2 regions of the Caballeronia sp. HLA56 genome follow, and region 2 is predicted to be linked to the other one. Evidence: predicted binding sites of a transcription regulator. Region 2 holds the regulator's gene; the other holds the start of a gene.
What was found. The regulator FliA, encoded in region 2, starts transcription of late flagellar genes. The targets are predictions, from matches to a motif close to CTAAAGTTTNNNNNNNNNNNGCCGNTA.
Positions count from the first base shown of each region.

Region 1: flgM (flagellar biosynthesis anti-sigma factor FlgM) is a predicted target of FliA. The motif match lies at 2,029-2,055, and genes of this name have one in related genera.

Region 1 covers NZ_BAAHOB010000002.1:172,659-175,848, forward strand. Annotated here, with positions in the region: gene gcvA (transcriptional regulator GcvA) at 1-476, shown strand, start outside; gene ACYQ47_RS07250 (EAL domain-containing protein) at 566-1,342, shown strand; gene flgM (flagellar biosynthesis anti-sigma factor FlgM) at 1,694-1,999, opposite strand; gene ACYQ47_RS07260 (TetR/AcrR family transcriptional regulator) at 2,251-2,856, shown strand; gene ACYQ47_RS07265 (type 1 glutamine amidotransferase domain-containing protein) at 2,985-3,190, shown strand, end outside.
Region 2 covers NZ_BAAHOB010000005.1:559,914-563,103, forward strand. Annotated here, with positions in the region: gene flhF (flagellar biosynthesis protein FlhF) at 1-174, shown strand, start outside; gene ACYQ47_RS21995 (MinD/ParA family ATP-binding protein) at 167-1,087, shown strand; gene ACYQ47_RS22000 (RNA polymerase sigma factor FliA) at 1,106-1,837, shown strand; gene ACYQ47_RS22005 (GGDEF domain-containing protein) at 1,932-3,026, opposite strand.

The sequences.
Region 1 (3,190 bases), on a different contig from region 2:
CCTTCGATATCGGCATACGCTCGGGTCATGAACAAGGCGCGGGCGTCGTATCGCGCTCGTTGATGGCCGATGTGCGCTTGCCGGTGTGCAGCCCCGCGCTGCTGCGTCAGCGTCCCATAGCAAGCGTCGCGGATCTGCGTCATCACGCGCTGCTGCATTCCGCCAGCACGCGCACGAGTTGGTCGTCGTGGCTCAAGGAGGCGGGCGCGGCGGACTTGCGCGCGGCCCGGCACGTCGAGTTCGAGCACACATTTCTGCAACTCGCTGCTGCAGCGGAGGGGCTCGGCGTGGCGCTCGCGTCGTTGCCGCTGATCGGACGCGATATCGCCGAAGGCCGACTCGTATGCCCGATCGCGGCGCCGGCGTGGCGCGCGCCCGATTACACACTGGTGATCAACGCAGACCGCGTCGGGGATGACGCCGTGGTTTCCTTCGAGAAGTGGATCATGGCGAGCGCGGGAGGTGCCGGAAGTTAAAGAAGCGCGTTCCATCGTCCGATATATTGAAGGCCGGCGCGCGATGGCAAGCGGTCGCTTCAAAGACCAACTTTTCAGACGAACGAAACATGATCAAAATTCACGAGGCGGGACAGCCGGCGAACGGCCCCGTTCGCTGCGGTGGCTGCAATAGCCCCGAAGTGGCGCAGATCGAAATGGCCTTTGCGTTTCAGCCTATCGTCGACGTGCGGTCGGGCAGTCCCTATGCCTACGAGGCGCTCGTACGCGGGCCGAATGGCGAATCGGCCGGTTCGGTGTTGTCGCAGGTCGACGACTCGAACCGTTATAACTTCGATCAACGTTGCCGCACGACTGCAATCGAGCAGGCGGCAAGCATGGGCATGGACAGCTTTCTGTCGATCAACTTCATGCCGAACGCGGTTTATCAGCCTGCGGCATGCATTCGCAGTACCTTCGAGGCCGCCGAAAAACACGGCTTCCCGGTGAATAAGATCATCTTCGAAACCATCGAAGGTGAAAACATCATTAGCCGTTCGCATCTGGTGCAGATTTTCCGCGCGTATAAATCGTTCGGCTTTCAAACCGCGATCGACGATTTCGGCGCGGGTTATTCAGGGCTCACACTGCTCGCCGACTTTCAGCCGGACTTGATCAAGCTCGACATGGCATTGGTGCGCGACATCGACACCGACACCGTGCGTCAGCGGATCGTTGCCGGCGTCTTGAAGATTTGCAGTGATCTGGGAATTCGCGTGATCGCGGAAGGCATCGAGACGCAAGGCGAGCGCGATTTTCTGGAAGCAGCCGGCGTGAGCCTGATGCAAGGCTATTTGTTCGCCAAGCCCTCGTTCAAAGAGATGCCCGCGATTGCCAATGTGCGTTAATGCCGGGTGCAAAATGTTGAAAGCCGCGCTTGGGACGTTGCTAATCGTTTTGGCGGGATGCGCGGTGCCTGGTGCGCCGGCGTCGCCGGAGAATAGCGTTGGAGCCGAAGGGTCGGCCACCCAAGCTCCGGCATCGACTGATCATTCACATTCAGAGCGTGTCGAGGCGCCGCGCAGAAATCCGAAGATGTATGGGCCGCCAGGCGAGTGATTGATGTCGGGCGCGCTACGCTTCGGTCCGCTCGACTACGAATCTGCAGAATCGGCCATGCCATTTGAACGGGGCATTTGGTTTTGTCCCCCGACGCTTTGCGCTACGCCGTCCGCGCTCCATTCCCGCTCAACCACCCATCAACGCATCGTCGTCTTGAGCAAATCGCCTGCGGTGCTCAACATCCCGCTCGCAATCTTGCCCGAGTCGATCTTGTAGGTTCCATCACGCAGAGCCGCCTTGATCGATTCGACCTTCGCCGCGTCGATGTCCGCGCCGCCCGTGACTTGCATCGACGACAACGAGGACAACGTCACTTTCGAGCTGGTTGCGCTGGTCGCGCTGGTTTGCTGCACGCCGCCCGTAGCCTGCACATCGCGTTTGCTTGCTACTCGAAAGGTGTCGGATTGGAGTGCGGCGGGCGTGTTGTTCGATTCGATCTTCATGGCTTTGGCTCCTTGTCTGTTGAGTTCTTTAACGGAGTGGGGCTTGAAATCTTTACCAAGCCCGGCGGCCTGCCGACACCCTCGCAACCTCGTCCAGCCCGCAAAGCCTTATCCAGTAAGCCTCCCGTGTATTTGCAACAAATTGAAACAAAGTGTGAGGAATCGCACATAGACCGGACCTGGCGTCCGTGAGGGGCAAGAAATTTCCGAACGTACTAGACGACTGGTCTACTGCACGCTAAAGTCCACCTATGCCTACCGCAAACACATCAGAAACCGTCGACGTCCGCGAAAACATCATTGCCGTTGGTCAACGGTTGATCGGCGCCAAAGGCTTTTCCGCCGTCGGCCTGAATGAGATTCTCACGGAAGCCGGCGTGCCGAAGGGCTCGTTCTATCATTATTTTGGCTCCAAGGATGCGTTCGGCGTGGCGCTCCTGGAAAGCTATTTCGAGGACTATCTGAACGACCTCGACCAGACGCTAGCGCAGCCCGGACTGAGCATGGCGCAGCGGCTGACGAACTACTGGAGCATCTGGCAAGAAACCCAGTCCTTCTTCGATTGCCAGGGCAAATGTCTTGCGGTCAAGCTCGGCGCCGAAGTGGCGGACATGTCGGAGGCCATGCGCGCCACGTTGAAGCGCGGCACGGCAGGGATCGTTCGCCGTCTTGCAAGTGCAATCGAAATCGGTGTGGCGGAAGGCTCGCTTTCGATCGAAGGTGATCCGCAAAGCGTCGCGCAGAGCTTGTATCAACTGTGGCTCGGCGCCAGCATCATGGTGAAGATTGTTCGCAACACGCAGCCGTTTGAAGTGGCGACGACGACAACGCAGCAGATCTTGCGACTTGCTCCCTGACGAAGCAGGGAGCAAGGTGCCATCACTTCCTTAGAGGTGCTCTTTTTGAAGCATTTACTAGACGACTGGTCTACTAACCCCATCAACCTTCTTAACGGTTTCGCCTTACTCACCCACGGAGATGCAACATGAAAGTGCTCATGGTTCTGACCTCGCATGACCAACTCGGCAACACGGGCCGCAAGACGGGTTTCTGGCTCGAAGAGCTGGCCGCACCCTACTACGCCTTCAAGGATGCGGGCGCGGAAATCGTGCTGGCATCGCCTAAAGGTGGTCAACCGCCGCTCGACCCGAAAAGCAACGAGCCGGCCAATCAGACGGAGATGACACATCG
Region 2 (3,190 bases):
CAGAAGGTGCCGGAGAACTTGTACGTCGCAACCAAGCGTTTCCTCATCAAGAGCGCGTTCTGCATTCCGCGCGATGGCTCGCCTTTCGTGCCGCAAGACGACGATGTGCCGGCGCTTCTGTCCGCACTGTCCGCACGCGCCACGACCGAACTGCATGGAGTCCATTTTGGATAAGTTCGTGCTCGATCAGGCTGAAGGCCTGAGAAGGCTGCTGACGCGCGCCAGTTCTCGCGTGGTGGCTGTAGTGGGCGGACCGGCGGGCATCGGTTGCACGTCGGCGGTAGTGAACCTCGGCGCGGCGTTGTCCGTGCATGGCAAGGATGTGCTCGTCATCGACGAGCGGCATAACGCGGGCTCGGTCAGCCGCATGGCGGGTGTGGATGGCGCGGGCGCGCTCTCGGCGGTGATGTCCGGCCGTCGCGAATTGCAGGATGTCGCGGTGCGCACGCCGATGGGTTTTTCGCTGATCGCCGCACCGCGCGATGAACGTATCAGCCACGACGCAGCGCAAGCACGCGCGCTGCTCGACGGCCCCGCAGATATCGTGCTGATCGATGCGCAACTCGATCGTAATGGCGCGCTCTCGTCGCTCGCGGCGCAGGCGCATGACTTTCTGATAGTGACGCGGGTAGCCGCGTCGGCGATCACCGAGGCGTATGCGTGCATGAAGCGCTTGCACTACGCCCACGCGATCGGCCAGTTCCGCGTGCTGATGAATCACGTGCAGGACGCAGCCGATGCAGCGGTCGCGTTCGACAACCTCTCGGGTGTCGCGAGCCGTTATTTGGCCGTGTCGCTCGTGCAGGCAGGGTATGTGTCCGAGGATGCGCGCGTCGCTCGGGCGAGGGAGCTCTCTCGGTGTGCGGTGGAAGCGTTTCCGGCTACGGCCGCGGCGCGCGACTACCGCTACATCGCAGCCGAGCTGCTGCACTGGCCGATGCGTCCCGCGCCGTTTTCGCGCGGCGACGAAGCGAGCCAGTACGACGCGCACATTCCGGTTGGCGAGTCTGGTGAAAGCGGACGGAAAGCGGCGCACCGAGCGGCGGCGTTTTCCGATCATGCAATGAGCAGCACGGCGTCGATGTGATATTGAAAGGTGAACAGGATGTATAACGCCCAAGGCAAACTCTCGCAGTCCGACGTGCTTACGAAATATGCGCCGCTCGTTCGCCGCCTCGGACTCCAGCTCGTCGCCAAAATGCCGGCGAGCGTCGATCTCGACGATCTGATTCAGGCCGGCATGATTGGCCTCCTCGATGCGGCTAGCCGCTACAAGGAAGATCAGGGCGCCCAGTTCGAAACCTACGCAAGTCAGCGTATTCGCGGCGCCATGCTCGACGAGTTGCGCGCCAACGACTGGTTGCCACGCAGCATGCGCAAGACATCGCGCGAAGTGGAGTCGGCGGTACACAAGGTGGAACAGAACCTTGGCCGTTCGGCCAGCGAGACCGAAGTCGCCGAGCACATGAAGATGCCGCTCGACGAGTATCAGTCGATGCTGCAGGACTTGCACGGCAGCCAGTTGATCTATTACGAAGACTTCGACCGCTCGGCGGACGACGAGCCGTTCCTCGACCGTTACTGCGTCGATCGTTCGGACCCGCTGTCGGCGCTTCTGGACGACAGTCTGCGCGGCGCGCTGATCGAAGCCATCGACAAGTTGCCGGAGCGCGAGAAGCTGCTCATGAGCTTGTACTACGAGAAGGGCCTCAACCTGCGCGAAATCGGCGCGGTGATGGAAGTGAGCGAGTCGCGCGTGTGCCAGTTGCATAGCCAGGCCGTGGCGCGTTTGCGTGCGAAGCTGCGGGAACAGTCGTGGACTAGCGTCGAGGCCTGAGTTCCGAGTTGTAGAGGCGCGCGAAGCCCCGAACCGGGGCCGCGCGCTTTTTGCTTTTGCCTTTGCAAAGGCGCTCGAATGCGCGCGGATGGGCTCAATGCATCTCGAAGTCGCGCGCCTCGGCGAACACCGTCTTGCCTTCGCCGAGACTCTTTGCGCGATACATCGCGCGATCCGCGGCTCTCAGCACGGCGGTGATATCGGCGTCATGCGCTTCTGCCGCGCTCGACAGCAAGCAGGCGCCGATACTCGCCGATACGCTCACTGGCCGCTCCTGCACCAGCGTGAGGTCGGCGAGCGCCGAATGGATGCCATCGGTGAGCGTGAGCACCGCGCTGCGATCGCGCATGTTGCGCGCGAGCACGACGAACTCGTCGCCGCCCAGCCGCGCGATGGTGTCGGTCTTGCGCATGCGCCGTGCAAGCAATTGCGCGAACGACTGCAACAGCACGTCGCCGACCGCGTGACCGTAGGTATCGTTCACGCCCTTGAAGCCGTCGAGGTCGATCAGTAGCAGTGCGCTGGTATTCGCGTCGGCGGCTTCGGGCGCGGACATCGCGCGATTCACGGTTTGTTCGAGCGCGTAACGGTTATAGAGGCCCGTGAGCGGGTCTGTCGATGCCTGCCGCGCCAGCACGCGATTCGCGCTGCCAAGCCTGTCGACCAGCACACTCAGATACACCGACGCGCCCAGCACGCTCAGCGCGAGCCCGAGCGCGGCGGCGCGGTTTGCCACCCACCACGGTTGCCACAACGCCAGCGCGACGATCGCGACGAGCGCCATTGCGCACGAAATGGCGAGCGTGCGCTTGCCGTAGCGGCATCCCGAGCCGATCAGAAACCAGAACACCACCCACAGCAGCGGCAAGGCGAGCGTGCCGCAGAGAAAGAGCATGGCGCCGAGCAACGCCTGATCGAGGATAGTGGTGATGACGAGCCGGACGTTGGACAGCGCCATCATCCGGCTGACGAGCAATAGTGTGATTGCACCGTAGGACACGTAGAGCGCGATCAACCGCGTGATCAGCGACGCGTTGGCCGAAGGGTGCCGCCACGCATACACCGCATAAGCCAGCAGAACTGCCGCTCCCATCCCGATACGCAGCATGGCTTGCTCGCGTTCGGGATTCCGGTTGCCGGACCATGCGAAGGCATAGGCCCGGCGTGCCGGTTGATGCGCCTGCTCCATACTGAACCCCTGGTGGTGATTTCTTGCTGTTATGGTCTTTTGCGCGTGTCTTTGCTGTCGCGCTTTTGTCTTATTGCGGCCCCGTCGCGATGTTCGTCTCCGACGACTGGTATTTTGCAACGTTTTGCCAAGCTGCTGTGAATCGTGTAAGAACGCATCTCGGA